4 regions of the Pseudomonas huanghezhanensis genome follow, and region 2 is predicted to be linked to each of the others. Evidence: predicted binding sites of a transcription regulator. Region 2 holds the regulator's gene; each other region holds the start of a gene.
What was found. Region 2 encodes sigma-54, which starts transcription at its own class of promoters, with help from an activator protein. Its sites were predicted from a motif close to ANTGGCATNNANNTTGCTNT; they were not measured.
Positions count from the first base shown of each region.

Region 1: a site for sigma-54 is predicted at 1,899-1,918, ahead of glnA (glutamate--ammonia ligase). Genes of this name have one in related genera too.
Region 3: a site for sigma-54 is predicted at 5,921-5,940, ahead of nirB (nitrite reductase large subunit NirB). Genes of this name have one in related genera too.
Region 4: a site for sigma-54 is predicted at 5,812-5,831, ahead of OYW20_RS10140 (circularly permuted type 2 ATP-grasp protein). Genes of this name have one in related genera too.

Region 1 covers NZ_CP113949.1:5,479,208-5,487,220, reverse strand. Annotated here, with positions in the region: gene OYW20_RS24820 (hypothetical protein) at 1-272, shown strand, start outside; gene glnA (glutamate--ammonia ligase) at 395-1,801, opposite strand; gene thiI (tRNA uracil 4-sulfurtransferase ThiI) at 2,133-3,587, shown strand; gene typA (translational GTPase TypA) at 3,729-5,549, shown strand; gene OYW20_RS24800 (YkgJ family cysteine cluster protein) at 5,743-6,198, opposite strand; gene OYW20_RS24795 (GTPase/DUF3482 domain-containing protein) at 6,318-7,706, opposite strand; gene OYW20_RS24790 (DUF2868 domain-containing protein) at 7,699-8,013, opposite strand, start outside.
Region 2 covers NZ_CP113949.1:4,640,056-4,648,068, reverse strand. Annotated here, with positions in the region: gene pmbA (metalloprotease PmbA) at 1-45, shown strand, start outside; gene OYW20_RS21075 (hypothetical protein) at 277-738, shown strand; gene OYW20_RS21070 (superoxide dismutase) at 740-1,351, shown strand; gene OYW20_RS21065 (ZIP family metal transporter) at 1,383-2,270, shown strand; gene OYW20_RS21060 (zinc ribbon domain-containing protein YjdM) at 2,377-2,715, shown strand; gene OYW20_RS21055 (HPr family phosphocarrier protein) at 2,812-3,084, opposite strand; gene rapZ (RNase adapter RapZ) at 3,100-3,957, opposite strand; gene ptsN (PTS IIA-like nitrogen regulatory protein PtsN) at 3,960-4,424, opposite strand; gene hpf (ribosome hibernation-promoting factor, HPF/YfiA family) at 4,437-4,745, opposite strand; gene OYW20_RS21035 (RNA polymerase factor sigma-54) at 4,823-6,316, opposite strand; gene lptB (LPS export ABC transporter ATP-binding protein) at 6,509-7,234, opposite strand; gene lptA (lipopolysaccharide transport periplasmic protein LptA) at 7,234-7,776, opposite strand; gene lptC (LPS export ABC transporter periplasmic protein LptC) at 7,763-8,013, opposite strand, start outside.
Region 3 covers NZ_CP113949.1:1,678,732-1,686,744, forward strand. Annotated here, with positions in the region: gene rdgC (recombination-associated protein RdgC) at 1-272, opposite strand, end outside; tRNA gene OYW20_RS07530 (tRNA-Val) at 433-508, shown strand; tRNA gene OYW20_RS07535 (tRNA-Asp) at 528-604, shown strand; gene OYW20_RS07540 (SDR family oxidoreductase) at 836-1,609, shown strand; gene OYW20_RS07545 (L-idonate 5-dehydrogenase) at 1,624-2,670, shown strand; gene nirD (nitrite reductase small subunit NirD) at 2,777-3,154, opposite strand; gene nirB (nitrite reductase large subunit NirB) at 3,151-5,712, opposite strand; gene OYW20_RS07560 (bifunctional nitrate reductase/sulfite reductase flavoprotein subunit alpha) at 6,356-8,013, shown strand, end outside.
Region 4 covers NZ_CP113949.1:2,252,053-2,260,065, reverse strand. Annotated here, with positions in the region: gene OYW20_RS10160 (magnesium and cobalt transport protein CorA) at 1-525, shown strand, start outside; gene OYW20_RS10155 (amidotransferase) at 736-1,458, opposite strand; gene OYW20_RS10150 (transglutaminase family protein) at 2,567-3,400, opposite strand; gene OYW20_RS10145 (alpha-E domain-containing protein) at 3,397-4,356, opposite strand; gene OYW20_RS10140 (circularly permuted type 2 ATP-grasp protein) at 4,369-5,778, opposite strand; gene OYW20_RS10135 (ribonuclease E inhibitor RraB) at 6,221-6,562, opposite strand; gene OYW20_RS10130 (hypothetical protein) at 6,826-7,062, opposite strand; gene OYW20_RS10125 (LTA synthase family protein) at 7,209-8,013, opposite strand, start outside.

The sequences.
Region 1 (8,013 bases), 840 kb from region 2:
GAAGGCTTCATGTTCTTATAATTACGCCATATGAAAAATACAGCGGCGACATATTTCCAGGCGAAACCATTGGTGGCATTGGTCGGATTTTTCCAGATGAAAATTACTTTATGCAAATCGATTGGAATGTGCCTGGAGGCTATAGGTGTATCAATGTGAAGCCGAAGTGGCCAATCGTTAACATCTATCTGGGCGCTGACAGGGATATTGATAGAAGTCTAGGGCGGGGGACCGATAATGACCGGTTGTTTCATTGCGCTACCTACGACTGAGAACTAGAGGACTCTGGGAGTTTCTATAGAGCGAGAAATCGCTCCATCCGCAATCATCTAGCACAAAAAAGGCCTCCCGAAGGAGGCCTCTTGTTCACGCGGCTTTCGCAGACGCGACTGGATTAGCAGCTGTAGTACAGCTCGTATTCCAGTGGGTGTACGAAGGTACGTACTTTGATTTCTTCTTCGCTTTTCAGAGCGATGTAAGCATCGATGAAGTCGTCGCTGAAAACGCCGCCTTTGGTCAGGAACGCACGACCTTTGTCCAGTTCTTCCAGGGCTTCTTTCAGGCTGCCGCACACTTGTGGGATCTCTGCAGCCTCTTCAGGTGGCAGGTCATACAGGTTTTTGTCAGCTGCGTCGCCAGGGTGGATCTTGTTCTGGATGCCGTCCAGGCCAGCCATCAACAGTGCAGCGAACGCCAGGTATGGGTTGGCAGCCGGGTCCGGGAAGCGCGCTTCGATACGACGGCCTTTAGGGCTGTTGACGTAAGGAATACGGATCGAGGCGGAGCGGTTACGTGCCGAGTAGGCCAGCATCACTGGAGCTTCGAAGCCTGGAACCAGACGCTTGTACGAGTTGGTCGCCGGGTTGGTGAAACCGTTGAGGGCCTTACCGTGCTTGATGATGCCGCCGATGAAGTAGAGGGCGGTGTCCGACAGACCGGCATAACCTTCGCCAGCGAAGGTGTTCTTGCCATCTTTGGAGATGGACATATGAACGTGCATGCCCGAACCGTTATCGCCGTACAGAGGCTTCGGCATGAAGGTCGCGGTGCGGCCGTAAGCGTCAGCAACGTTGTGTACGACATACTTGAGCGTCTGAACTTCGTCAGCCTTCTTGACCAGCGTGTTGAATTTCACGCCGATTTCGTTCTGGCCAGCGGTTGCCACTTCGTGGTGGTGAACTTCGACGATCTGGCCCATTTCTTCAAGGGCGTTGCACATTGCGGTGCGGATTTCGTGGTCGTGGTCGAACGGAGGAACCGGGAAGTAACCGCCTTTGATACCTGGACGGTGGCCCTTGTTACCGCCTTCGATGTCGGCGTCGGACATCCAGGAGCCTTGTTCGGAGTAGATTTTGAACATGGAGCCGGAAATGTCGGATTTGAATTTAACTTCGTCGAAGATGAAGAATTCTGGTTCCGGGCCGGCGAATACAGTGTCACCGATACCGGTCGACTTCAGGTATTCCTCAGCGCGGTGGGCGATGGCGCGTGGGTCGCGATCGTAACCTTGCATGGTCGAAGGTTCGATGATGTCGCACACCAGAATCAGCGTTGGCTCTTCGGTGAACGGATCCAGGACGGCAGTTTCGTCGTCTGGCAGCAGAATCATGTCGGAGGCTTCGATGCCTTTCCAGCCAGAGATGGAGGAACCGTCGAACATTTTGCCGACTTCAAAGAAGTCGTCTTCCAGCGCATCGCGAGCTGGCATGGTCACGTGGTGCTGAGTGCCTTTGGTGTCCGTGAAGCGCAGATCAATCCACTTAACGTCATGATCTTTGATGAGTTGAACCGACTTCGACATGTTGTCCTCCGGGGTGGATTAGGGCTTGGTAGTTGTGTGCCCTTCAATTTGGGTGACGCCGGGCGCGATAGTCGGCCAAGGCAACCTGCCTCACAAGGGAGCAATTTGCATGCCAGTGCCCTATGTTGGGTTTTCCGCCTCAACACCGAGATTAAGCGCGTTAAAAGATGCATTTATGAAAATTCATTGCACCTTTTTGGTGCTCGATAATTGTGCAGGGTGTTGTTTTGGTGCGCTGATGATTGACTGCACGATAGCTGGTTAAACCTTGAGCAATTTCCGCTATAATTCTGCCCCCTATTTTTCGACCGGCACCCTGCGCGCTGTTTTCATGAAACTAATCGTTAAAGTTTTCCCCGAGATCACTATCAAAAGCCGGCCTGTGCGTAAGCGCTTCATCAAGCAGTTGGCCAAAAACATCCGTACCGTGCTCCGTGATCTGGACCCGGCGCTGGTGGTGGATGGTGTGTGGGACAACCTTGACGTCGAAACCAGGGTCACTGATCCCAAAGCCCTGCAAGACATGACCGAGCGCCTGAGCTGCATGCCAGGCATCACGTATTTCCTGCAGGTCGATCAATACCCGCTGGGTGACTTGGAAGACATTTACGATAAGTGCAAGCTGCACTTCGGCGATGCCGTCCAGGGCAAGATATTTTCGGTTCGCTGCAAGCGTGCCGGTCATCACGATTTCAGCTCCATGGACGTCGAGAAATATGTCGGCAGCAGACTGCGCGAAGAGTGCGGCGCGGCCGGTATTTCCCTCAAGTCGCCCGAAATCGAAGTGCGGATGGAAATTCGCGACCAACGGTTGTCCGTGATCCACAGTCAGCACACTGGCCTGGGTGGCTACCCGCTGGGTTCGCTGGAGCAGACGTTGGTTTTGATGTCCGGCGGGTTCGATTCGACCGTTGCGGCCTACCAGATCATGCGCCGCGGTATGATGAGCCACTTCTGCTTCTTCAATCTGGGCGGAAGGGCCCACGAGCTGGGCGTTATGGAAGTCGCGCATTTTCTCTGGAAGAAGTACGGCAGCTCGCAACGGGTGCTGTTCGTCAGCGTACCGTTCGAGGAAGTTCTGGGAGAAATTCTCGGAAAAGTCGATAACAGTCATATGGGCGTAGTATTGAAGCGTATGATGTTGCGCGCTGCGACCACGATCGCTGATCGTCTGGAAATCGACGCACTGGTGACAGGTGAAGCCATCTCCCAGGTGTCGAGCCAGACGCTGCCAAATTTGTCGGTGATCGATCAGGTGACGGAGAAGCTGGTGTTACGCCCGCTGATCGCCACCCATAAGCAGGACATCATTGATCAGGCAGATCAGATAGGTACCGGAAATTTCGCCCGGCACATGCCTGAGTACTGCGGGGTGATTTCGGTCAATCCCAAGACCGCTGCAAAGCGCAATCGCATCGAGTACGAAGAACAACAGTTTGATATGGCGATTCTGGAGCGTGCGCTCGAGAACGCGAAGATGGTCCCCGTTGATCGTGTGATCGAAGAATTGGGCCAGGGCGTCGACATAGAAGAAGTCAGTCTGGCGCTGGCCGGGCAGGTCGTCATCGACATCCGTCATCCGGATGCACAGGACGATCAGCCGCTGGCATTGCCTGGCATTGAAGTACAAACGCTGCCGTTCTATGCATTGAACGGCCGTTTCAAGGAACTGGATTACACGCGCCAGTACCTGCTGTATTGCGACAAAGGCGTCATGAGTCGCCTGCATGCTCACCATTTGCTCAGTGAGGGGCATGCCAATGTGCGCGTTTATCGACCGAGCTAAGTGCCCGGGGCTGTTTGCCTGTGGCTTGCGTCACCGGCCCCCCGACACCAGTCGTCAAGCCGTAACGGCTTTTGCCGACTCTACTGTTCATAGCTGCCTGTAACCAGTCAGCTGACCGAATCCTCTGATCGAGATACACAAGTGATCGAAAATCTACGCAACATCGCCATCATTGCTCACGTTGACCACGGTAAAACTACCCTCGTTGACAAGCTCTTGCGTCAATCCGGCACTCTGGAACGCGGCGAGCTCAACGATGAGCGCGTGATGGACTCCAACGACCAGGAAAAAGAGCGTGGTATCACCATTCTCGCGAAGAATACCGCGATCAACTGGAATGGCTACCACATCAACATCGTTGACACCCCGGGCCACGCCGACTTCGGTGGTGAAGTAGAGCGTGTGATGTCGATGGTCGACTCCGTTCTGCTGCTGGTCGATGCTCAAGACGGCCCTATGCCGCAAACCCGCTTCGTGACCAAGAAGGCTTTCGAAGCCGGCCTGCGTCCAATTGTGGTTATCAACAAGGTTGACCGTCCAGGCGCGCGTCCGGACTGGGTTCTGGACCAGATCTTCGACCTGTTCGACAACCTGGGTGCTACCGAAGAACAGCTGGACTTCAAAGTCGTTTACGCCTCTGCGCTGAACGGTATTGCCGGTCTGGAACACACGGACATGGCTGAAGACATGACCCCGCTGTACCAGTCCATCGTCGACAACGTACCGGCTCCAAAGGTTGACCGTGATGGTCCGTTCCAGATGCAAATCTCGGCACTGGACTACAATAGCTTCCTGGGCATCATCGGCGTTGGCCGTATTGCTCGCGGCAAGGTCAAGCCGAACACTCAGGTCGTTGCTATCGATGCTGACGGCAAGCGCCGTAACGGTCGGATCCTGAAGCTGATGGGTCACCACGGTCTGCACCGTGTAGACGTTGAAGAAGCAGCTGCCGGCGACATCGTCTGCATCAGCGGCTTCGACGAGCTGTTCATCTCCGACACCCTGTGCGATCCGCAGACCGTTGAAGCGATGAAGCCGCTGACCGTTGACGAACCAACCGTTTCCATGACCTTCCAGGTGAACGATTCGCCTTTCTGCGGTCGCGAAGGCAAGTTCGTCACCAGCCGTAACATCAAGGAACGTCTGGACAAAGAGCTGCTGTACAACGTTGCTCTGCGCGTTGAAGAAGGCGACACCGCCGACAAGTTCAAAGTTTCCGGCCGTGGTGAGCTGCACCTCTCGGTACTGATCGAAACCATGCGTCGCGAAGGCTTCGAAATGGGCGTTGGTCGTCCTGAAGTTATCATCCGCATGGTTGATGGCGTCAAGCACGAACCGTACGAAAACGTCACCATCGACCTGCCGGAAGAATCCCAGGGCTCGATCATGGAACAGATCGGTATCCGTAAGGGCGATCTGACCAACATGGTTCCGGATGGCAAAGGCCGTGTTCGCCTTGAGTACAACATCCCGGCACGTGGCTTGATCGGCTTCCGTAACGAGTTCCTGACCCTGACCTCCGGTGCAGGCATCCTGACCTCGATCTTCGACCGTTACGACGTGATGAAGTCCGGCGACATGTCCGGCCGTCAGAACGGCGTGCTGGTTTCGGTAGCTACCGGTAAGGCTCTGACTTACTCGCTGGAAACCCTTCAAGCTCGTGGCAAACTGTTCCTGGGTCACGGTGAAGACGTGTACGAAGGTCAAATCGTCGGCATCAACAGCCGCGACAACGATCTGGGCGTTAACCCAACCAAAGGCAAGAAGCTCGATAACATGCGTGCTTCCGGTAAAGACGAAACCATCGCTCTGGTTCCGCCTATCCGCTTCACGCTGGAACAAGCGCTGGAATTCGTTCAAGAAGACGAATTGTGCGAAGTGACTCCAAAGTCGATTCGCCTGCGTAAGAAAATCCTTGGCGAAAGCGAGCGTACCCGCGCTGCCAAGAAAAGCGGCAACTGATTAGTTTTTAATCAGCCGTAAAAAAACGCCCCCGACCGCAAGGTCGGGGGCGTTTTTGTTTGCGCTGAGCGGGTTGATGCTGCGCGATGTCGGTGTAGGAACGCGCCTGCCCGCGATAACGTAATTCGTCGCGCCAGTAATATCGGCTGACACGACGCAATCGCGGGCAAGCGCGCTCCTACAGCAAGCCCCATCAAAACTTCAGCGGCGCACGCCCTGTGTTTGAGCCCAGCGTTCCGCGATCTTCACGCACAACGGCTTTGGGTATGTACGCGCAGTAGCCTGGGCGCGGCCCGATTTTCGGGTGATTGCGGCAGGTGTCGGGGCGTTTTTCGTAAATCGTGCACAAGCGGCTTTTGCGGTCCAGGTACAGGCAGTCGTTGTTGCTCATGCGCTGCAAAGTAAAAATCCCGGTCTTCTGATTGAAGCGCTCGACGATCCCTTCCTTCTGCAAACGCTTGGCGATGTTCTTAGGGTTTTCGCCCATTTCGAACTCATCAACGATGCCAATCCGGATCAGATCCTTGATCTTGGTTTCTACCGGCAATGTGCAGCAACTGGAAATGCAGCCTCCGCACATGTGGCTGGAATATTTGGCCCAGGTATCGAGACGGTCGATTTCTGCGGCAGCGATCAAGGTGGGTTTCATGTGTATCCGGTTCCGGGTGTATCGGGCGCGGGATCATACCGGGGCTGACGCGTTAACAGTATCCCCAAATCATCGGGGCGACTGTCGGCGTTATTTAGCGGTTCACGCACCCAAAATGCTCAAGCGGTATTGAGGCTTGCAGCCAGCGCTTCAATCGACTCCTGTCGCTCGGCCTGATTCAACTTCGAATGCGGGTTAAGCGACGACCACTGCGGGTGAGCGCGCGCTTTGCGCAAGTCGTCGGGGAGCTTGCCCTCGCGCCACGTTTTGTCCTGCGGGGCGCTCAGTTTGATGCTGTCCATCGCCGCGTGTCCGCGGGCTTCCAGCGCTAACAGCAGTTGCCGCTGCCGCAATGCCAACAGCCTCAGCACTGCGTCGTCGACCGTCAGTTCGCGTTGACCTTTGATCTTGCCCAGTAGTCGGCCGCCGTAACTGCGCGCAGTCTGCAACGCACCGCCGGCAATCGCCCCCACCAGCGCCGCAGCTCCCAAGGTGATTCCGCCCACCAGCAGGTCCACGCCAGCACCTGCCGCTGCACCTGCCGCGATTCCGCCACCCACCCGAACGCCCAGCAATTTCAGGGTTTCGGGGTTGAAAAGATCATCACCCCAGCGTCCGTCGAGCAGTGGCAGGTCACTGGCCGAAGCGTCCTGAGGGCGAAATGCGTAGAGCGTGAGCAGCGACTCGACGCAGCGTTGTTCACGTTGGCGCACGGCCTTACGCAGGTCCGAAATGGCCGTTTGCACTTGATCGGATTGCGTTGCGACGCTGCGACGACACGCCGCGCAATCGAGCAGTAATTCGGCAATCAACCGCGCAGCGCTATGCCGCCGCGCCACGCGCTGGAGGTGTTGATCGGCGATGAGCCTTTCCAGCTGGGGACGTGATGTTTCAAGCAGCAGCGCCAGACTCTCATACAGCCTTTGCTCGCCATCCTCGGGCGGCGCCACGCTGTCGAAACGCACCAGCGCGTGCAACCCCAGTCGCGCAAGTGCCTCGCGCCAGGCGGGCTCGCGGTGTTGCGCGCTGCTGACGAAATTCAGGACGGGCAGCAAAGGTTTCCCGCAACTGGCGAGCACGGCCAGTTCATCGCGGTATTTGGCAAGCACTGGCTCACGGGCGTCGATGACGTACAGGCCGGCATCGGACTCCAGCAACTGGCGCAGTACCTTGGCCTCTTGCTCGAATCGTTGACGCGCCTCGCTGCCTTCCAGAAATCGCGCCAACCGGGCAGGGCCGTCGAGCCTTTCGCCCGGCCGATCGAGCTGCTCCAGATAATCAAGCAATGCAATGGCGTCTTCCAAGCCTGGCGTGTCGTACAACTCCAGCAGCGCTTCGCCGTCCACCGACAGGCGGGCGCCTTCAACGTGCCGAGTGGTGCTGGGTCGATGGGACACATCACCGAAACCGCCATCGCGGGTCAGTGTGCGCAGCAGGGACGTTTTGCCGACATTAGTGTGGCCCACGACGGCCAGCCGAAGCGCTTGAGTGGTTTTGCTGTCAGTCATGCCCCGTCTCCAGCCACGTCAGCGGCGCAGTGTCCGCCCAGTTCACTTCCAGTTGTTGGAGCGCCGCGTGCCAGTCGCCGAGGCGATCAGCGTCCAGCGCCTGACCGGTGGGTGCAGGCAGCAGCCAGACCCGTGTCGAGCCCGCGCAGCGAGCCAGCTCCGCGATCAGCGCAACACTGCCACGATCGGGCGAGCGCCTCGGGTCGCAGGCGATAGCAAGGCGTGCGGGGGGAAATCGAGTGAGTTGATCAAGCAGTTTTTTACGGGATTCGCGACTGTCCAGAATCCCGGCATCTGCCACGGTACT
Region 2 (8,013 bases):
ACGGGCTCTGTGTTGATCGAGAAAATGACCGTCGCAGGCAGCTGATTCGCTCCGCAGTATCGACGCACCAAAGCCTGCCACCGATTCGGTGAGCAGGCTTTTTTTTGCCTGCACAAAACCTCTGGAGAAGGATCACGTCGACCCAGGATAAGCGGGGCCTATCCAGCGTTGGGGTTGTTTTGATTCTCAAACTCATTTAATAATGAATATCATTTATTGGCGGGGTCGAGGCATGACCAATGTTACCGCCACTGTCATCGCCACTGGAGGCACGCCATGGAGCAATGGAAACGCACGATCCTCAAGGGTAATAGTTGCTTCAATGCTGGCGAACTCATCGACGCCCGCGAGCTTTATCTGCAAGCGCTGGCCTTGGCTCAAGTGCTGCTGGAGCGCTGGAGCGTTGCCGACGAGGCGGTGGCTGCATTCGTGATTTCCCACCACAACCTCGCTGATCTGCACTTGGCGCTCAAACAGCCGGAGGAAAGCGCTGAGTACTTGTGCGCAGCGCACCAGCGCTTGCTGCAAGTGATTCAGAACGCCCGGTTTACTCCAGCGTTGCGTCAGGCCGCGTTCGAGCACAGTCATAAAACCTACGCCGAGCTGTTGGGATTTATCACCGAGCACGGCGAATACCCCCGCACCCATCGTCTGCTCAACAGCAATAGCGAGCACTCGCGCTCTACGCTTGCGCAAAATGCCGCTTCTGCGGGCAGCCTCTCTTTCGGAGTTCATTGATATGCCATTTATCCTGCCAGCCTTGCCCTACGCCTACGACGCCCTGGAACCGCACATCGATGCGCAAACCATGGAAATCCACTACAGCAAGCACCACCAGACCTATGTCAACAATCTCAACGCTGCCGTTGAAGGCACCGAATACGCCGAGTGGCCGATTGAGAAACTCGTAGCCGACGTTGCGCAATTGCCTGAAAAACTGCGACCTGCGGTAATCAATCAGGGCGGCGGCCACGCCAACCACTCGCTATTCTGGGAAGTAATGAGCCCTCAAGGTGGTGGTTTGCCGACTGAGGCGCTTGCCAAGGCGATCGACGATCAACTGGGCGGTTTCGATGCGTTCAAGGACGCGTTCACTAAAGCCGCGCTAACCCGCTTTGGCAGTGGTTGGGCATGGCTGAGCGTGACACCCGGAAAAACGCTGGTGGTGGAAAGCAGTGGCAATCAGGATAGCCCTTTGATGAACGGCAACACGCCGATCCTGGGGCTGGATGTCTGGGAGCACGCCTACTACCTGCGTTACCAGAATCGGCGTCCTGAATACATCAACGCCTTCTACAACGTCGTCAACTGGGCTGAAGTGGCCAGGCGTTACCACGCCGCCATGGTGTGACTATTAGTAATAACGAGCAGTAAGGCGGTTTATGCGTTCGGACATTCTTGCGATCAGCAGTGGACGGTTGTTGCGTCTGGCCCTGGGGTCGATTCTGGTACTGGTCGGTACGGGGTTATTGATCGCGCAGGGTTTTTCCTGGTTGAGTCTGGAGCCACGGATGCTGCGAGCGCTGCAGGGCGGGGCGATCTGTGCATTGGGGACGGCCCTCGGTGCTTTGCCCGTGTTGGTGATCCGCAAGATGCCGGTCGCGGTGTCCGACGGGTTGCTGGGTTTTGGTGCTGGCATCATGCTTGCGGCTACCGCCTTCTCGCTGATCGTGCCGGGGCTGAGCGCTGCCGAAGGTCTGGGGTTCACGCCCTGGGGCGCAGGCGGGCTGATCAGCTTCGGTATTTTGCTGGGCGCCATCGGTTTGTTTGCGGTGGATAGTTTGGTGTCCCGCGATGCCAGCCTTGCGCCGTCACCGGAACATCCGGCGATCCCGTCGAACATATGGTTATTCGTCATCGCAATCATCGCTCACAACATTCCCGAAGGGATGGCAGTCGGCGTATCTGCGGGCGGGGGGCTGGCTCATGCCGACAGCCTCGCCATGGGGATCGCCATTCAGGACGTCCCGGAGGGGCTGGTAATCGCGCTGGTGCTGGCGGGGGCTGGCATGTCGCGCTTCAAGGCTTTTTTGATCGGCGCGGCGTCCGGTCTGGTCGAACCGTTTTTCGCTGTGCTGTGCGCATGGCTGGTGGCGGTTGCCGAGTTGCTGCTACCTATTGGGTTGGCGCTGGCGGCTGGCGCGATGCTGCTGGTCGTGACCCATGAAATCATCCCCGAATCTCGGCGCAACGGACATCACCGTATTGCCAGTCTGGGTTTGGTCTCCGGCTTTTGCGTGATGATGGTGATGGACACGGCATTGGGCTAGGCCAATGGTTTGACGGGGTGCCGCACATGAAATCGAACGGCGCGCCCGTGGTTCGATAAAAACCCTTATAATCCTGCGCCTATTATCTTCTGATGCGAGAACCGCCGTGAGCTTACCGCCGTGCCCAAAATGCAATTCCGAATACACCTACGAAGATGGCACGCAGTTCGTATGCCCGGAATGCGCCCACGAGTGGACCGCTGACAGCGCGGCCGAGGTATCGGACGACGCCAAAGTGATCAAGGACTCGGTCGGCAATACCCTGCAAGATGGCGACACCGTTACAGTGATCAAGGATCTCAAGGTCAAAGGTTCTTCGCTGGTGGTCAAGGTGGGCACCAAGGTCAAGAATATTCGGCTGGTCGACGGTGATCACGACATCGACTGCAAGATCGATGGTATTGGCGCCATGAAGCTGAAGTCCGAGTTTGTCAAGAAGGGCTGATCGTTGCCCTGAAAGCTTTAAGAAAAAGCCCCGGCTCCTGCGAGTCGGGGCTTTTTCTTATGGATGGCGCGATAGTAGGGCTGGACAGTGCTGGGCCTATTCGCCCTCATCGAACTTGTTGTTGATCAGCTCAACCAGAGCATCCAAAGCCGCCTGGTCATCGTCGCCTTCGGTATTGAGCTGAATCTCTGTGCCTTTGCCCGCCGCGAGCATCATCACGGCCATAATACTTTTGCCGTCGACCATGCTGTCGGAAGTACGGCCAACGCGGATCTGGCAAGGAAACCTGCCAGCTACACCCACGAATTTAGCCGCGGCGCGGGCATGCAGGCCCAGCTTGTTGATGATCGTAATTTGAAGAGCGGGCATCGCAGAGGGATCCTTTCAGCTTAGGTCGCGGTGGCGAACCTGGACATTCTTGAGCGATTGCTGCAGGACCTGACCCAGTCGTTCGGTCAGGTAGACGGAGCGGTGATGCCCGCCGGTACAGCCAATGGCGACAGTGACATACGCACGGTTGCTGGCCGCAAAACGTGGCAGCCACTTGTTGAGGTAAGCGAAGATGTCCTGAAACATCTCCTCGACGTCGGGTTGCGCCGCGAGGTAATCGGCAACAGGCTTGTCGAGACCGGATTGCTCACGCAGCTCTGGTTTCCAGTAGGGGTTAGGAAGGCAGCGCACATCGAACACCAGGTCGGCGTCCACTGGCATGCCGCGCTTGAATCCGAACGACTCGACCAGAAACGCGGTACCTGGCTCCGGCTTGTTGAGCAGCCTTAATTTGAGCGCGTCACGCAGTTGGTACAGGTTGAGATTAGTGGTGTCGATGGTGAGGTCGGCAAGATCAATGATCGGCCCTAACAACGTTTTTTCATCGCGAATAGCTTCAGCTAGCGAACGGGTCGCAGTGCTGAGCGGATGCCGTCGTCGCGTCTCGGAGAAGCGCTTGAGAAGCGTCGGCTCGTCGGCATCCAGAAACAGCACGTCGCACCGAATATGGCGGGCGCGCACTTCTTCTAGCATCTTAGGGAAGCGGGTCAGGTGGCTAGGCAGATTGCGCGCGTCGATGGAAACAGCGAGCAGGGGCTCCGCCAGTTCGGTATGAATCAACGCGCGTTCGGCCAGCTCCGGCAGCAAGCCGGCGGGCAGGTTATCAACGCAGTAGAAGCCGCTGTCTTCCAGCACATCGAGAGCCGTACTCTTGCCTGAGCCGGAGCGGCCGCTGACGATGATCATCCGCATGATTAGTGACCGGTCTGCTCGTCGAGTACCACTTGATAAAGGGCTTCACCGGTTGGTGCAGTGCGCAGTTTTTCACGCACCTTCTTACGGTCAAGCATGTTGGCTATCTGGCGCAGCAGCTCCAGATGCTGGTCAGTGGCGGCCTCCGGAACCAGCAGCACGAACAGAAGATCGACCGGGGCGCCATCGATGGCGTCGAAATCAACAGGGTGACTGAGTTGCAGTAGTGCGCTAATGGGACGAGTGCAGCCCTTGAGGCGGCAGTGCGGAATGGCTATGCCGTTGCCAAAACCCGTTGAACCGAGTTTTTCGCGGGCTATCAAGCTCTCGAAGACAGTTTGCTGGTCGAGGTCAGCCAAGTGCGGGTGAATGACTTTGGCAACCTCTTCGAGTACAGCTTTTTTACTGCCGCCCGGCACGTTCACGAGGGAACGGCCAGGGGTCAGGATATTTTCAAGTCGGATCATGTGTGGGGAGTGTCAGCGAGCGGCAACACCTTTGAGGGTGCTTTGCTGCTTTTCCTTATGCTTGAGCAATTGTCTGTCGAGCTTGTCAGTGAGCAGGTCGATTGCAGCATACATATCGTCATGATCCGCATTCGCTACGACCTCTCCACCAGGGATATGCAGGGTGGCCTCGATCTTCTGTTTGAGTTTTTCGACGGCCATCGTCACCTGTACATTGGTAATTTTGTCAAAGTGCCTCTCGAGCTTTTGGAGCTTCAGCTCTATGTACTCACGCAGGGGCTTGGTCACTTCCAGTTGGTGTCCACTGATGTTGACTTGCATACAGCTTCTCCTTCATTGCCAGTGCATAAAGAGGCAGGCTTGGTTGCCTGCCACTGGAACGCTGTAGCGCGTGACCTCTACATCAGTCGCTTACGTTCGCTCGAAGGAGCTATCCCTAACGATTCGCGATATTTGGCGACTGTGCGACGAGCCACTTGAATGCCTTGTGCCTCCAGTAAACCAGCGATCTTACTGTCACTCAATGGCTTTTTCTGATTTTCGGCGGCAACCAGTTTTTTGATGATCGCGCGAATCGCCGTGGAGGAACACTCGCCGCCCTCAGAGGTGCTGACGTGGCTGGAGAAGAAGTATTTCAGTTCGTAAATGCCACGTGGCGTGTGCATGAACTTCTGCGTGGTCACCCGCGAAATGGTGGACTCATGCATGCCCACCGCTTCGGCGATGTCGTGCAGGACCAGCGGTTTCATTGCCTCGTCGCCGTACTCCAGAAACCCCCGCTGATGCTCGACAATCTGCGTCGCGACCTTCATCAGGGTTTCGTTGCGGCTCTGCAGGCTTTTGATGAACCACCGCGCCTCTTGCAACTGGTTACGCATGAAGGTGTTGTCGGCGCTGGTGTCAGCGCGACGAACAAAACCGGCATATTGCGGATTGACTCGCAGTCGCGGCACGGATTCCTGATTAAGCTCCACCAGCCAGCGCTCGTTGTGCTTGCGCACGATCACGTCGGGCACCACGTATTCGGCTTCGGTGGATTCGATCTGTGAACCCGGACGAGGGTTAAGGCTCTGCACCAATTCGATCACCTGGCGAAGATCGTCTTCCTTGATCTTCATGCGGCGCATCAGTTGGGCGTAGTCACGACTGCCCAACAGGTCGATGTAATCGCTGACCAGACGTTGTGCCTCGGCAAGCCATTTGGTCTTTGCGGGCAATTGTCGCAATTGCAGGAGCAGGCATTCGCTTAGCGTGCGTGCGCCTATACCGGCAGGTTCGAATTGCTGGATGCGATGCAGGACGGCTTCAATTTCGTCGAGTTCGATATCAAGTTCAGGATCGAAAGCGTCGAGGAGCTCCTCGAGCGATTCGTCCAGATAACCCTGATTGTTGATGCAGTCGATCAGGGTTACTGCAATCAGTCGGTCAGTGTCCGACATCGGCGCCAGATTCAACTGCCACAGCAAGTGGCTCTGAAGGCTTTCGCCAACGGAGGTACGGGTGGTGAAGTCCCACTCGTCATCATCATTGCTGGGCAGGCTGCTTGCGCTGGTCTGGTAAACGTCTTCCCAGGCTGTATCGACTGGCAATTCGTTTGGAATGCGCTCACTCCACTCGCCGTCTTCAAGATTGTCGACAGTCGGGGCGGCTTCCTGGTAGGTCGGCTCCTGGACGTCCGGGTTGGGTTTCTGTTCGATGTTGTCGGCCATCGGGTCGGCGTTATCGAAGTCTTCGCCTTCTTCCTGACGTTCGAGCATAGGATTGGACTCCAGCGCCTCCTGGATTTCCTGTTGGAGATCCAGAGTCGACAATTGGAGCAAGCGGATGGCCTGTTGCAGCTGCGGTGTCATCGTCAGCTGCTGGCCCATTCTCAAGACTAGCGAAGGTTTCATGGCAGGGGCTAAACACCTTATTCGTTCGCCGGCGCAGATGCGCGCCATCCACTACAGGGCGCTGAGGCGCCAACTTAAGCAAATTATATGCCTGAAACCAGAGTGTTTGCCTAGCGTGCGATGACAATTAATACAGATCAGTGATCGGGCAGTGATGCCATCGATCAGCAGGTCCGTTGTCATCGCCGCAAATTACAGGCGGAACTCGTGGCCGAGGTATACATCTTTCACCAACTGGTTAGCCAGAATGGTTTCAGAGTCGCCTTCGGCAATCAGCTGTCCATCGTTGACGATGTAGGCCGTTTCACAGATGTCCAGTGTCTCGCGGACGTTGTGGTCCGTGATTAACACACCGATACCCTTGGCCTTCAGGTGATGAATGATCTGCTTGATGTCGCCGACGGAAATCGGGTCGACGCCAGCAAACGGTTCATCGAGCAGGATGAATTTGGGCGAGGTGGCCAGCGCGCGTGCAATTTCTACACGACGGCGTTCACCGCCTGACAAGCTCATGCCGAGGTTGTCGCGGATGTGAGTAATGTGGAATTCCTGCAGCAGGCTCTCCAGCTCCTTGCGGCGCGCCGGGCGATCCAGCTCCTTGCGTGTCTCAAGAATGGCCATGATGTTATCGGCAACGGACAGCTTGCGGAAAATCGATGCTTCCTGCGGAAGGTAGCCGATACCGGCGCGAGCGCGGCCATGCATGGGCTGATGGCTGATGTCTTGGTCATCGATCAGCACGCGACCCTGTTCGGCCTGGACAAGGCCGACGATCATGTAGAAACAGGTAGTCTTGCCAGCGCCGTTAGGCCCCAGCAAGCCAACGATCTGGCCGCTTTCGATGGACAGGCTCACATCGCGGACGACCTGACGGCCTTTGTAGCTTTTAGCCAGATGCTGAGCTTTCAGCGTTGCCATTACTGGGCCTTCTGCTGGTCGGTTTTCTTTTTCGGCTGGATAACCATATCGATTCGTGGTCGCGGCGTAGTGATCCTGGTGCCGTTTGCACGGCCGGCATTCACAACCTGCTTGACGGTGTCGTAGACGATTTTCTCGCCTTCGGAGGTGTTGCCGTCGTTGATGACCTTGGCCTTGTCAATCAGCACGATACGATCCTGGGCGGCGAAGTACTGAATTGTAACGCCGTAAGCCTGGACAATCGGTTTATCCACAGCGGGTTTCTGCTCGTAGTACGCAAGGTTGCCCACGGACGTGAACACGTCGACTTCGCCTTGCGCGTTACGGGTGATGGTCACAGTGTTGCCCGTGATCTTCATGGAGCCCTGGGTAATGATGACGTTGCCTTTGTACGTGGCGACGCCTTGCTTGTCATCCAGCTGCGCATCATCCGACTGAATGTGGATGGGCTGGTCGCGGTCTGTGGGCAAAGACCAGGCGCTCGCGCTTCCCAGTGCTGCGCCCAGGCCGAGCAATAAAGGAAGGGTTTTAACGAGCGTCATACTGTCCTCTTACGTTGGAGAGCAGGTCCATCCTGCTGTCTTTCAAATACGCTTTCATTCCGGTGGCGGTGGTCACACCGCCAAGGCCGTCGATTCTAACGGCTTGCTGGGTCTCCGCATATTGCTTCTGAGGGAATACGGTCATGCGGCTACTGGTAATGATTGTCGTGCGACTCTTTTCGTCGGTCCGATTGATGCGCACATTGTCTATCAGCTCGACATGATCACCGCCAGGAG
Region 3 (8,013 bases), 2.8 Mb from region 2:
ATCTCTTCGATCTTCTCTTTTAGCGCGTCGTTGACAACGCTGCCCGGCAAAATGCGTTCCTCTTTACGCGCTGCGATCAGCATGAAGTCGCCGCTGACATGAACCAGTGGGGCGTCTTCGCCTTTGCCAAACGGGGCAACGAAACCGTAAGTGGTCAACTCCTGGCTGGCACAAGCGCGGGCGGGTTTGGTCGCCAGTGCGGTTTCCAGCGCTTGGGCGTCAAATGGCAAGTCTTGGGTCAGGCGATACACAAGCAGGTTTTTGAACCACATGGGGTGAATCTCTCCTTTATACAAAGTGGGGCATTATTCGCTGCTAAAACCCTGCGGCCAACCCTGCTCTAACCCTTTGGAACGATTATAAAAATTATTTAAAAAAGTGCTTGCCAGAGGTAGGGTCGCTCCGTAGAATGCGCGCCACACCGAGAGTGAAGGGTGATTAGCTCAGCTGGGAGAGCAGCTGCCTTACAAGCAGCGGGTCGGCGGTTCGATCCCGTCATCACCCACCAATCCTTCTCAGTGTTACGCGCAGCGGTAGTTCAGTCGGTTAGAATACCGGCCTGTCACGCCGGGGGTCGCGGGTTCGAGTCCCGTCCGCTGCGCCATATTTAGCTTCAAGGCCCTTGAACTCCTTGAAGCAACGAAGAAAGCGACCTTAGGGTCGCTTTTTTTATGCCTGTCATTCGGACTGTCCGCACCGGGACCGAGCTTTATCGGTATTCCAGCGTGCCGTGATCACAATCGGTGATCACCCCATCAAAAATCAAAATTGGACGCACCTCCTTATTCAGGTTGAAGTGGCTCATCGTCATTTCACGTCGGGAGCACCTCCAGCCATGCAAAACGTCTCTGACACCTTGCGCCTCGATGGGCGTCTGGCGCTGATCACCGGCTCCAGCGGCGGCATCGGACTGGCGCTTGCGCGGGGTCTGGGTCAAGCCGGCGCCCGTGTGGTGTTGAACGGTCGCAATCGAGACACGCTTCAAGCCGCCGCCGATCTGCTCAAAGAGGAGGGCCTGGATGTTCACACTCAGGCGTTCGATGTCACCGATGGCGCGGCGATCAGGGCAGGCGTAGAGCAGATCGAATCGCGCATCGGGCCCCTCGATATTCTGGTCAACAATGCCGGCATGCAGCGCCGGGGCCCGCTCGAAGATTACGCAGAAGCGCATTGGCATGAGCTGATGCGGACCAACCTCGACAGCGCTTTTCTCGTTGGCCAAGCCGTTGCGCGGGGCATGATCGACCGCAAACGCGGCAAAATCATCAATATCTGTTCAGTGCAAAGTGAGTTGGGCCGCCCCGGCATCGCACCCTATGCGGCAAGCAAAGGCGCGTTGAAGATGCTGACCAAGGGCATGGCCATTGATTGGGGCCCGTACGGTTTGAACGTCAACGGTATCGGCCCTGGCTATTTCAAGACTGAGCTTAATGCAGCGCTGGTGGCCAACACTGAATTCAGTGAGTGGCTGGAAAAGCGCACCCCAAGCCGACGCTGGGGCGAGGTGGCAGAACTCGCGGGCGCGGCGGTGTTCCTGGCGTCTGACGCCGCGAGTTTCGTCAACGGCCATATCCTTTATGTCGACGGCGGCATCACTGCCTCGTTGTGATTGCGGAGACCTTCATGCAAGCCATTGTTTGCCACGCGTCCAAAGACCTGCGCGTTGATCCACAGGAAGAACCCGCTGAACTGTCGCCCGGCCAGATGCGGGTGCGTGTTGCTCGCGGCGGGATCTGCGGGTCGGACCTTCATTATTACCAGCACGGCGGATTCGGGGCGGTGCGTCTCAAAGAGCCTATGGTGCTGGGGCACGAGATTTCGGCGGTAATCGAAGCGGTTGGCGACCCGACGGGTGATTTCAGGATAGGCCAGCGCATCTCCGTTTCGCCATCACGCCCTTGCGGTGGCTGCAAGTTCTGCCACAAAGGCCAACCCAACCATTGCCTGAACATGCGCTTCTACGGCAGCGCGATGCCGTTTCCGCATGTGCAGGGTGCGTTTCGCGAATCATTGGTGATCGACGCCAGTCAGGCCCACGTATTGGCCGACCACGTCAGTCTGGCCGAAGGCGCGTTGGCTGAGCCGTTATCGGTGGGCTTGCACGCCATTCAGCGGGCGGGGCCGGTGTTCGGCAAGCGTGTGCTGGTGACCGGTTGCGGGCCTATCGGCAATCTGTTGATTGGCAGTTTGCGTGCAGCGGGCGCCGCGCAGATCGTCGCCGTGGACCTGGCTGACAATGCGCTGGAGTGCGCCCGAAAAATGGGCGCCAGCGTGACTCACAACACTCGGCAAACGCCGGATGCACTACAGCAATACAGCGCTGAAAAAGGCTATTTCGACGTGATGTTTGAAGTCTCGGGCAGTGCCCAGGCGTTGCGCGATGGCCTGGCCTGCGTTGCACCGCGCGGCGTAGTGGTCACGGTGGGGCTGGGCGGCGATGTGTCGATCCCGCTGAACGTGTTGGTGAGCAAGGAAATCGACCTGCGCGGCACGTTCCGCTTCCACCCCGAGTTCGCCCAGGCTGTGGATTTGCTCAATCGTCGGGTGATCGACGTTTTGCCGGTGATCTCCCACACAGTGCCGTTCAAAGACGCGGTGCAGGCGTTCGATCTGGCCGGGGACAAAACCCAGGCGATGAAGGTGGTGCTCGACTTCGGCGTGCCAGACTGAGTCGCGCAGTTCTTCACCCAACGCCCGCTTTTGTGGGCGTTGACGAGCCAGAGTGAGGCCGCGATGCGGTCTGTCAGACTTACCGCATCGCAGCCTTTTGTCTGGGTCAGGTCAAATCAATCTCCACCACATTCCCTGCCAACCGAACCGCCCAGGTACGAAGGCGCAGGGCAGCGTCTTCCAGGCAAATGCCGTCTTGCAGTCGGTAATGCTGTTTATACAGCGGGGAGGCGATGACCAGATCCCCCGACAGACTGCCGATGATCCCGCGGCCGATAACGTTGGCGCCCGACACCGGATCGCGGTTGTCCACGGCAAACAACTGAGCGGTCCCGCCCGCGTCGATCACCTGAAACAGCGCCACCTGAGTCGTGCCCACCAGCGCCACCACACCGGAATTGGGCACCAGATCCTGGCGGGCGCACACCGCGCGCCAGGCCGGTGCCTGAACGTTGTCAATCATCACAGCGTTGGCGTGGTTCATTGTGCAATCTCCTCGACGGCAATCAGGTTGAGTTCGTTGGCGCGTGCAGGACGACGCTGGCTGCGTTCCTTGACGAACTGGATGTCCGGGTCACCGCGCTTGTCGTTGACGAAGGTGCGGAAGCGCTTGAGTTTTTCAGGGTCTTGCAGGGCATTTGCCCATTCACATTCGTAGCGCTCGACCACCAGTTGCATCTGCGCTTCGAGTTCTCCTGCCAGGCCCAGGCTGTCGTCGATCACCACCGCTTTCAGGTAGTCCAGCCCGCCTTCCAGGCCTTCGCGCCAGACTGAGGTGCGCTGCAACTTGTCGGCGGTGCGTATGTAGAACATCAGCACGCGGTCGATGTAGCGAATCAGCGTCTCGTCGTCCAGATCGGTGGCAAACAGTTCGGCGTGGCGCGGACGCATGCCGCCGTTGCCGCACACGTAAAGATTCCAGCCGTTCTCGGTGGCAATCACGCCGATGTCCTTGCTCTGCGCTTCAGCGCATTCGCGGGTGCAGCCGGAGACTGCGAACTTGAGTTTGTGCGGCGAGCGCAGGCCCTTGTAGCGATCCTCGATGCTCAGCGCCATTTGCACGCTGTCCTGCACGCCGTAACGGCACCAGGTGCTGCCAACGCAGGACTTCACGGTGCGCGTCGATTTACCGTACGCATGGCCGGTCTCGAAACCGGCGGCAATCAGCTCGCTCCAGATATCCGGCAGCTCATGCAATTGCGCGCCGAACAGGTCGATGCGCTGGCCGCCGGTGATCTTGGTGTAGAGGTCGTATTTTTTCGCTACCGCGCCAATGGCGATCAAGCCGTCAGGCGTGATTTCGCCCGCCGGAATACGCGGCACCACCGAGTAGGTGCCGTTCTTCTGCATGTTGGCCATGAACGTGTCGTTGGTGTCCTGCAACGGCACCAGCTTAGAGTCCATGATCGGCCGGTTCCAGCACGACGCGAGGATCGAGCCAATCGCTGGTTTGCAGATGTCGCAGCCCACATGCCCTTTGCCGTGGCGAGCGAGCATATCGTCGAAGGTTTCGATGCCTTCTACGCGCACCATCGCGTACAGCTCTTGCCGCGTGTAGCTGAAGTGTTCGCACAGACTTTTATCGACCGCGACGCCGCGTGCAATTAGCTCATGTTCGAAGACTTGTTTGAGTAACCCGGCGCAACCGCCGCAACCGGTGCAGGCTTTGGTCTTGGCTTTCAACCCGCCAAGGTCAGTGCAGCCGCCATCGATGGCCGAGCAAATCGCGCCTTTGCTGACGTTATGGCAGGAGCAAATGGTTGCCGTGTCAGGCAACGCGTCAGCGCCCAGCGTTGGCGCGCCTTCGCTGAGCGGCATGATCAGGCTCGACGGATCGGCTGGCAGCTTGATGCCGTTTTGCACGTATTGCAGCAGCGTGTCGTAGTAGCTGTTGTCGCCCACCAGCACCGCGCCGAGCACGTGCTTGCCGTCGGCCGACACCACCAGGCGGCGATAGCTGCCGCTGGCTTCATCAATGAAGCGGTAGCTGCGAGAGCCCGTCAGCGCGCCGTGGGCATCGCCGATGGACCCGACGTCAACGCCCAGCAGTTTGAGCTTGGTCGACATGTCGGCGCCGAAGAACGGTTCGGCCTCCAGTTCGCACAGTTGCGCGGCCACGTTACGGGCCATTTGGTAACCGGGCGCAACCAGACCGAACACGCTGCCATTCCAGGCTGCGCATTCGCCAATAGCGAAAATATCGGAGTCGCTGGTGCGGCAGTGTTCGTCAATCGCGATGCCGCCCCGAGGCCCCAGTTCCAGCTCGCATTGGCGGGCGAGGGCGTCTTGCGGACGAATACCGGCTGAGAACAGCACCAGGTCGGTTTCAAGAAACTCGTCACCGGCAAAATTCATGCGATAGCGGTACTCCTCGCCCGGCGTGATCGACTGCGTGGCGCGTGACAAATGAACGCCCACGCCCAGCGCTTCGATGCGTGACTTCAAGGCTGCACCGCCGAAATCGTCCAGCTGCACCGGCATCAAGCGGGGCGCAAATTCCACCACATGCGCTTCCAGGCCCAGCGACTTCAGCGCGTTGGCCGCTTCCAGACCGAGCAGGCCGCCGCCGACGACCACGCCGCGCCTGGCGTTTTTGGCTGCCGCCTGGATGGTGTCGAGGTCGTCGAGAGTGCGATAGACCAGGCGTGAATCCCCGGATGCGCCTTCAATCGGCGGCACGAACGGGTAAGAGCCGGTCGCCAGCACCAGTTTGTCGAACGCAAAGCAGCCGTTGGCAGTGATCACTTCACGTCGTGCGCGGTTGATCTCCAGCACCGGGACGCCCAAATGCACCGTCAGCCCGCTCTGTTGATAGAGATCGGCGTCACACATGGCCAGGGACTCGGCGTCGCGGCCACCGAAATACTCGGACAGATGCACCCGGTCGTAGGCGCGCTGGCGCTCTTCGCCGAACACATGAATGCGATAGCGATCCAGTGCGCCGTCGGCAATCAATTGCGCGACGCATTGGTGGCCGACCATGCCGTTACCGATGACTATCAGGGTGGGCATATCTTCAAGAGGGGCGACTGTGGTGTTCATAGCAAGTCCCGGCCAAAGCCAATTCAGGTTTTTTGAAAGCAAAAAAAAGGCGCCCGGAACCTTTCGGTTCCAGGCGCCTTTGCCTGTTCTTTGTGGTTGCTGCGACCCCGCCGGAGTGCGGAGGTGTCGGCGCAACCTGCTGAGCCTGGCGATCGTCGTTGACCGTCTTGGCTGCCAACCGTGCATTCAGGCTGGACTTGTGTGGATCAAAGCAAGGGGTGTGCCAGCGGGTGGTTGGGTGCGTATGGAGGGAGGTTTTTCGAGGTTGGCTGCTCGATAAATGCTGGGTGCGAGGCGGGTTGGCAGGCGCCAATCGGCTCTGATTGACCACTAAAGAGACTGGCCATCCCTTGATAAGCAAGGCGCGAAAAAAGTGCGTGAATGGTCATCGGCGCTTCATTGTGAGGCCAAATCTATTGCCGTCGGCCCAGACCAAACCTCGCTCCAACAGGTTCATCAGCTCCGCTTGTAGCTTAAAGCTTGAAGCTTGCCGCCTAACGCAGCCCCTCTGGCCCATCCCTTGCAACACCTCAGCCATAGGTGATCAACGCCGATTACCCTCTTCACGACAAAGGCGCCGTGTGCTCCCCGTTTTCGGACGGAGGAGAACAGGGCGCCTTTTTTTTGGTTTCGGGAAATGGATATGGCGAGTCGAAGCGTTTCAAGCGTGTGTCCTTATTGCGGTGTGGGCTGCGGGATTGTCATGCAGGTGGAAAACAACCGCGTCATTAAAGTGAGCGGTGACAAGACGCACCCCACCAATCGCGGGCGTCTGTGCACCAAGGGCAGCACGTGCGCCCAACCGCTGACCGAGTCCGGGCGGATGGAGTCAGCGTACGTGCGCGATGCGCGTCATCAGGAGCCGGTGCGGGCGGGGATCGATCACGCCATCAGCGAAACCGCTCGCCGTTTGCGCGCGATCATCGACACCCACGGCCCGGATGCTTTGGCGTTTTATGTGTCGGGGCAAATGTCGCTGGAAGCGCAGTACCTCGCCAGCAAGCTTGCCAAGGGCTTCGTGCGCACGGCGCATGTCGAATCCAATTCGCGACTGTGCATGGCAAGCGCTGGCAGCGGCTACAAACTGTCGCTTGGCGCTGACGGACCGCCAGGCTCCTACGAAGATTTCGACAAGGCCGACGTGTTCTTCGTGATCGGCGCGAACATGGCCGACTGTCACCCGATTCTCTTCCTGCGCATGATGGATCGGGTCAAGGCCGACGCGCAGTTGATCGTCGTCGACCCAAGGCGCAACACCACGGCCGACAAGGCCAGTCTGTTCATGCAGATCAAACCCGGTACAGACCTGGCCCTGCTCAACGGCCTGCTTTATCTGCTGATGGAGAACGGCCATACCGACCCTGCATTTATAGCCTCGTTTACAGAAGGCTGGGACGCGATGCCGGCGTTTCTGGGCGACTACACTCCCGACAAAGTCGCGCAGATAACCGGGCTGGCCGAAGCCGATATTCGTCAGGCCGCCAAGATGATCGGTCAGGCCCGCGACTGGATGAGCTGCTGGACCATGGGCCTGAACCAGAGCACCCACGGCACCTGGAACACCAACGCGTTATGCAATCTGCATTTGGCGACAGGCGCCATTTGTCGCCCCGGCAGCGGCCCGTTTTCACTCACCGGGCAACCGAATGCCATGGGCGGAAGGGAAATGGGCTACATGGGCCCAGGACTTCCCGGACAGCGCTCCACGCTGGTGGCCGAGGATCGATCCTTTATAGAAGCGATGTGGGGCGTGCCGGCGGGCACCCTGCGAACCGAGTCCGGCAATGGCACCGTGGCGATGTTCGAGCAGATGCGCGATGGCGACATCAAAGCGTGCTGGATCATCTGCACCAACCCGGTGGCGTCGGTCCCCAACCGACAAACCGTAATCGAAGGCTTGCAGGCAGCCGAGCTGGTGATCACGCAGGATGCGTTTCTCGACACCGAAACCAACCGCTACGCCGATATTCTGTTGCCCGGCGCACTGTGGGCGGAGGGCGACGGCGTGATGATCAACTCCGAGCGCACCCTGACGCTCACGCAAAAAGCGGTGGACGCGCCCGGTGAAAGCCTGCCGGACTGGCAGTTGATTGCTCGGGTCGCCTGCGAAATGGGTTACGCCGACGCGTTCACGTATGCGTCGGCCAGCGAGGTGTTCGAGGAGATCAAGCGCGCCTGGAACCCCAGGACCGGCTATGACATTCGCGGCGCCAGCCATGCGCGGCTTCGCGAACGACCGCTGCAATGGCCGATTGCCGCTGACGATTCAGACGAACGCAATCCGATTCGTTACCTCAATGA
Region 4 (8,013 bases), 2.4 Mb from region 2:
GAGAATTACCAGCCGGTGACCGAGGCCATTCACTGCGAGCTGGAAGAACTCGAACACAGCGTGCTCAGTACCGAGTTAAATGAAGCAGACATCCATCGCATTCACAGCTTGCGCCGCGATCTGTTGCGTCTGCGTCGTTACGTGTCACCCATGGTCGAGATAGGCGAAGAGTTGCAAAAACTCAGCTTTCCTTTCATCGATAAAAATATGCGTCCTTACTTTCGCGACGTGGAAATCCACGTTAAGCGGCAGATGGAGGACTTGGCGAACTTGCGCGACATCGCCAGCCAGACCATCGAAATCGGGCTGTTGCTGGAGTCGTCACGGCAAAGTCTGGTCCAACGCAAATTCGCAGCCTGGGCGGCAATATTGGCGTTCCCGACCGCTATAGCGGGGATCTACGGGATGAATTTCGAAAACATGCCAGAGCTGAGCTGGCATTACGGCTACTTTATGGTGATGGGCGTCATTCTTGGCGGCTGCTCAGTACTGTTCGCAAGCTTCAAACGCTCGGGCTGGTTGTGAGAAAGGCCCTCGACTGCTAGCACCGTCGCCAGCGAGTTGGCTCTAAATTGGGGGGAAAGGCAGAATTTCGCCGCGTCACGAACCACCTGCTATCTGTGGAGCCAACTTGTTGGCGAGACGTCTTGCGCATTCAACCCGCACTAACGCCCCGCGAACGAATCCCTCCTGCAGGAGTTTCTCACCGTCGCAGGTGATAGGACACTCGCTGCTTCAAACAGCCTTTGAATCACCTGCCACAAATCGCATCATCCACTCGGCCACTGTCGTGCCATGGTGGTCCTGCTCAAGGCTGGCAATGCCCTTGGCGTAAACTTTATCGCCCAATGCCTCCTGACGCGTCTCCAGCAGCGTGCGTGAGTAGTCGTGGATGAATTCCGGGTGGCCCTGGAAGCACAGCACCTGATCGTTGATCTGGTAAGCGGCGAACGGGCAAAATTCACTGGACGCGACCACGGTCGCGCCTTCTGGCAACGCGGTGACCTGATCCTGATGGCTGATCAGCAATGTCAGCTTGTCCACCGGCGGCGACATCCAGGGTGAAGTCGGCGCCAACTGATACTCGTGGATACCTACGCCCCAGCCCTGCTTGGCGCGCTCGGTCTTGCCGCCCAGCAACAACGCTAAAAGCTGATGGCCGAAGCAGATACCCAACAACTTATCGCCGCGCTGGTAGCGCTCGAGCAGATAAGTCTTGAGGGTTTGAATCCAGGGATCGGCGCCAAAGGAATCGGCTTTGCTACCGGTAATGAGGTACGCGTCGAATTGCTCATCATCGGCCGGATACTCCCCGTGCATGACGTTGTAGACCGTGAAATCGGCTGCAATCGGCTGGCGAGCGAACAATGACTGAAACATGTGACCGTAGCCGTGGTACTGCTCGACCAATTCCGGACGCAAAACGTCTGTTTCCAGGATGCAGATGCGTAACGACATAAAAAATACCCGAAGCACTGAAGGGGAGAATGCACACACTCAAGCCTGCCTTGAATGGACGCTCCAAGGCAAGGCCCGCATGGGCCATGTGCCAACTGCAGGCTGAACCCGAGCAGTGCCTAAGGCGAGTGCGGGCCTCAGAATGTCTTCAGGCTCACCGGCTTGACGCTGAAGAGCGCCCCGCCCGGGTTTCCCTGTCCCGCTGCGTGCGCACAGCGTCGAATATGAAAGCCTTTATCACTCGCATCCTTTGCTGCCTGAATTTATTTTCATATCAACACACAAGCGGTCATCAATCTGGGGGCTTCAGTCCGAAACGTTATGCGTTAACTCCAGTTACTAGGAAGCTGGTTGTCAGACGCTTCTGACTCGGACGAACGGTAGCGAGCTATCGGATTGGCGTTAATTTGCCTCAACGTGTCTAGCGAGGGAATAAGTGAGTGATAGCCAAGCGCCTGCCGCTTTTTTAGCCTGAAAACTCATATACCTAATAGCGAAGTGATCTAAGAAGCGCGGCACTGGCGCTCTAAGGTTAAGTCAGTAGCAGAAGCGCCTATAAAACATTTAATTCAGCGCCCTTTTTTCCGGCGGTTTGCCGGACTGCCTGCTCTTTAATTTCACCTTTGCCAGCTGCCTGCTTCTCCCGTTGTTGAAGCCGGTGGACTTTTGTCGCTCAGGAATAAAAAAAGGCATATGTCATGTTTAAACATTCGAAAGTACGTCAGGCCGGACTCATCCTTTTCGCTACCACGCTGTTATTGATTCTACCCAACATGACACGCCTGTTTGGCTGACCGGGCAGGTCATCCCAGACGCGCTCTGGCGCGCTGTTCGCAGGTATGAATTCATTCGAGGGATTGCAGGACTGCTTCAATACACGACGCCGCTTCGACACCAACTGGCTCCTACAGAGGTCTTGGAGATGCTTGGCGGGGGGCTCGGCGAGGCGTCGGAACTGTAGACGCGTATTAATTCGCGAGACGGCGGGACTGGTTCAACACATGACGAAGTGTCGATCTGTAGGCGCGAATTCATTCGCGAGCCGGCAGGACTGATTCAACCCGTGACGCCGCCTCGCCAACAAGTGGGCTCCTACAGAGCTCGCACCTCAACCTTGACGCTGCACCTGCATCATTGGCGCAGGTTTAGGCAGCGCTGATGCGACGGTCGGCGACACTGTCACTTTGGCGTGCATCTGCTCGCAACCACCACCACGGCGCATGCCGCGCACCGGACAGGCATCCAGGTAATCCAGACCCACCGCCAGTTTCAGGTGACGCTCGGGAATGGCCAGTTGATTGGTGACATCAAAGCTGTACCAGGCGTCGTCGATCCACGCTTCTGCCCACGCATGGCTCGACAAGTGTTCGCTGTTTTCGCTGTACAGATAGCCCGAGACATAACGAGCCGGCACGCCCAGACTGCGCGCGCACGCCAGGAACGCATGAGTGTGGTCCTGACAGACGCCTGCCTTGTTGGCAAATGCCTCGGCCGCGCTGGTGTCGACTTCGGTCGCGCCCGGCGTGTAAGTGATGTGCTGGTTGAGCGCGTGCATCAGGTCAATCAGGCTATTACGGTCGCGACGCTTTTTGGATTCCCTGGCTGCAAAACTACGAATGGCCTCGTCAGCTTCGGTGAGGCGCGTGACCCGCAGAAATGGCAACTCAGATTGCGATTCGTGCTCGGCTTCGCGCTTCTCGTCGATCTCGACCTGCCCGCGGGCACCAATCACGATCGCCTCATGAGGCTCGTCGAGCGTCAGCACGTGCAGGATATTGCCAAACGGGTCTACCTGCGCGCGCACCGGGCGCGGCAAGGTCAACTGCCAGCTCAATACTTGCTGGCGCTCGCTGTCGTGAGGGGTCAGACGCAGATACTGGATGCTGGCGCGGACCTGATCCTCGTAGTGATAGGTGGTCTCGTGGCTAATTGAGAGTCTCATGCAGCCTCCAGATAAGATGTGTGAATAACACTACCCAGTTGGGCCAGCAGCGGAATGAATTCGTTCAACCATTCATGCAAACCCTCGTCGAGGATTTCATCGATACCGGTGTAGCGCAGACGGGCATCGAGTTCGGCAGCCAGACGTTGAGCCGGACGACCGTTGGCGCCAGGCAAGCTGGCCAGAATCAGATCCAGCTCCTCCAGACACGCGCGCAGTGAGCGTGGGATATCTGCACGCAACAAGAGTAATTCTGCGACCTGACGAGCACCCGGCGCATCGCGGTACACCTCGGTATAGGCCTCGAACGAGGACAACGCACGCAGCAAGGCGCTCCACTGATAGTAGCCAGCCGCCGAATTGTCTGCCGCAGCATTGGCGGACGGACCGCGCAACTCAAGCATTTCATAGCGCGCATCAAGCATGCGCAGGGTGTTGTCAGCGCGCTCGATGAACGTACCAAGACGAATAAAGCGGAATGCGTCGTTACGCATGATGGTGCCGTAGGTGGCGCCGCGGAACAGGTGCGAGCGCTCCTTGACCCACTCGCAGAAACGACTCATGCCGTAACGACTCAAGCCCTGCTCGGCAATCCCGCGAATTTCCAGGTACGTGGCGTTGATGTTTTCCCACATGTCCGCAGTAATGCGCCCACGAACTGCATGAGCACTGGCCCGTGCGGCCCCGAGGCAGCTATAAATGCTCGCAGGGTTTTCAGCATCCAGGGCGAAGAAATGCAGCAGCCGCTCGGCGTGCAACTCGCCATGGCGCTCCAGATAATCGTCCAGCGTTCCAGTGATCAGCAGCGGCATGGCGATTTCATTCAGCCCGTCGCCGCGGCCGTCCTGAGGCATCAGGGACAGCGAATAACTGACGTCCAGCATCCGTGCGAGGTTTTCGGCCCGCTCCAGGTAGCGGGACATCCAATACAGATCCGAGGCAGTTCTACTTAACATTGGCAGGCATCCTTAATCCTCGACCACCCAGGTATCCTTGGTTCCGCCACCCTGCGACGAGTTGACCACCAGCGAGCCTTCACGCAATGCAACGCGTGTCAGGCCGCCGGGGACGACGCGGGTTTCGCGGCCCGACAACACAAACGGGCGCAGATCGATATGTCGCGGGGCGATGCCGTTCTCGACGAACGTCGGACAGGTCGACAGACACAAAGTAGGTTGAGCGATATACAAGTGGGGCTTGGCTTTGAGCCTGGCGCGGAAAGATTCGATTTCAGCCGCAGTGGCAGAAGGACCTACCAGCATCCCGTAACCGCCCGAGCCCTGGGTTTCCTTGACCACCAGATCGCCGAGGTTGGCGAGCACGTGAGACAACTCTTCCGGCTTGCGGCACTGCCAGGTCGGTACGTTCTTCAGGATGGGCTCTTCGTCCAGGTAGAAACGGATCATGTCGGTGACAAACGGGTAAATCGATTTGTCGTCCGCAACACCAGTCCCGATGGCGTTGGCCAACACCACATTGCCCGAGCGATAAGCCGACAGAAGACCCGGCACACCCAGCATCGAATCCGGATTGAACGCCAGAGGATCAAGGAACGCATCGTCCAGACGCCGGTAGATCACGTCGACGGGCTTCGCGCCATCGGTGGTCCGCATGAACACCCGATCATCACGGACGAACAAATCCGCCCCCTCAACCAGTTCAACACCCATTTCCCGAGCCAGAAACGCATGTTCGAAGAAAGCGCTGTTGAACCGTCCCGGCGTCAGGACGACCACGCTTGGATTGTCCAGCGCACTGGAGCTCTTCAGCGTGTCGAGCAGGAGATTGGGGTAATGATCGATTGGCGCGATCCGTTGCGCCGCAAACAGTTCGGGGAACAGCCGCATCATCATCTTGCGGTCTTCGAGCATATAGCTCACGCCGCTGGGGGTCCTCAGATTGTCTTCGAGAACGTAATACGTTCCATCTCCGTCACGTACCAGATCGACACCGGAAATGTGCGAATAGAGATCACGGTGCAGATTCAAGCCCTGCATCGCCAACTGGTACTGCTCGTTGGCCAGAACTTGCTCGGCGGGGATGATCCCGGCCTTGATGATGCGTTGATCGTGATAGAGATCGGCGAGAAACATGTTCAGCGCCTTGACGCGCTGAATACAGCCGCGCTCCACCACGCGCCATTCACTGGCGGGGATACTGCGGGGGATGGTATCGAACGGGATAAGCCGCTCGGTGCCTTGCTCGTCGCCATAGAGCGTAAATGTGATCCCGGCGCGATGAAACAACAGATCGGCCTCACGCCTGCGCTGAGCCAGCAACTCAGGGGGCGCTTCACCCAACCAACGGGCAAATTCCCGATAATGCGGGCGAACAATGCCGCCTGCATCGTACATCTCGTTATAAAAGGTGCGGATCATGCCGTACTCCTTGTCACCATGGACACAAGGGCCTTCGCAAGGCCCGTGCCAGCGGCATAAACGCTTTAAAATCAATTGGTTAAACAATCAAAATCACACCCGCGCACCATTCCTGTGCAAGAAGCGCCCTAACCAATTCTCTTACGCCTCATATAGAAGCGTCCCACCATTGAGAAAACTATCACCGGCATAGCCAGAGTTGATTTCACGGCAGGCCATTAGCTTCTGGATACTCACACTTATACCGGCAAACAACTCTCTGCCGGGCACCGAAGCGTGATGCATGAAAACGATTTCGACGCTGCAAGAGAACCTTGCCAACACCTACTCGTTACAGACTTCCCTTTATAGCCGCTCAATTGAGCGGCTTTTTTTTGCCCTGTTTTGAGCTGCGAGCTGAGCCGAGTTCACCCAGCTCGCCGCCTCATAGTGCTTCTAGCAATTAAGCGTGAAACCGTTTGATCTCCTGCTTCACACCCCAGCCTTCCACTTCCCCATCCAGGGGATCGAATGCCGCTTGCAGATCCTGTTCAAAGTCGCCGATACCGTCATAAGTCGCGTACATCACTTTGCTCAGCTGCAAGTCCCAGGCGCCATCGTCTCGGGCGTTGATCTGGGCATTGATGGACTCACCGCGAAACTGACCCGCTGCCTGACGCGCCCGCTCCTCATCCGGGAAGACAGCATAAAACTCAATGGGGTGAATACGAGCGAAGTCGAAACCGCCTTCTTTCATGCGGCGCAGTACGTTACTGCTGATGTCTTCTTGATAGGCTGTGCTCATGAAACGTCCTCCTATGCAACGATAGATAGAGTTTCAACGATCCCTGAACGCCCCGTCCGAAGGGGCCGCTTCACGGCAGATAATCTGCCGTGCGGGACTCAAGCATGTCGCTACAAGGCCGGCCCTGCGCTTGAAGCCAGAGTTACAAACCGGGCATCGATACAGGATCTGGGTCGGTTAGATGCGTCACCGGCCTCATTTGCAGACTACGCCCATTGATAGCCCGTTGCCAATTGCCGCAACAGGCGGAATCGGTTGATAAATCACGATGCTTCGACGATGGAAACGATCTGTACCGCATTCTGGTCCTTCAGAGTTTTGACCGTGGGCTCGTCGGTCCGGCCGTCCAGATCATTCAGGTCCAGATCAGTCGTCACAGGGAACAAATGCGGACGCAGACGCTGCGCGGCCTCCTCTTCACTGGGCCGCTGCTCGGACTCAAGATCGAGGGTCTGTTGCACGCCGTCTTTATCCAGAAACGAAATTGTCCAGACTTTCATCGATACCTCCTCAACCAGGCCGCAAGCCGGCCTACCGGAATCGGACTTCGGATTTTCCTCATTCGTTCAACCTGTTATGCGCGCAGCGTCCAATACACAAGCAAAAAAAAGAGGCCACGAGGGCCTCTTCTTGTGCAGCAGCCAGACTAAGGCTTGGCGTCCTTAACCCCGGCAGTATTGTCCAAAAGGCTTTTCGTCGCGATCTGCAGGAAACTGTCGAGCTTCTTGCGCAACTCAGCCACGTCCGGTGCATCCGGGATCAGCTCGGCGTGTGGCTTGGTGCCAAGCGTGTAGGCGTAAATCTTCGGCTCCATTTCCTTGGGTTCGATCAGGATTCGATCACCCGTGACGATCGCCACGGTCTGCTCACTGCCCGACGGCTTGATGACACCGAAGCCCTTATCGCCTTCCGGCAAGCTGAGCAAATCGCGGCCCCAGCATTGGTTGACGGTGTCGCCACCCAGACGGCCCATGATGGTCGGCACGATGTCGATCTGTGTACCGACGATACTGCTGCGAGAACCGAACTTCTCCTGCAGGCCCGGCGCGATCATCAACATTGGCACGTTGAAACGGCCGAGGTCCATTTCGGTGATCTGCTCGTTATTGCCGAAACCATGGTCGCCAACGACGATGAACAAGGTGTCTTTGTAGTAAGGCTCTTTCTTGGCCTTCTCAAAAAACTGCCCAAGCGACCAGTCGGAGTAACGCATCGCGGTCAAGTGTTCATCGAGCGAACCGTGTCCGGTTACACGCTCTACTGGCAAGTTAGTCGGCAGCGCGTAAGGCGTGTGATTGGAGAGCGTCTGCAACAGCGCATAGAAAGGACGGCCCTTATCTTCGCGTGCCTTGAGCTCCTGGGCGCCACGGTCGAACATGTCCTGATCGGACACGCCCCACGTCGGGTCAGAGAACACCGGGTTCACGAAGTCATTACGGCCGATGAAGTTG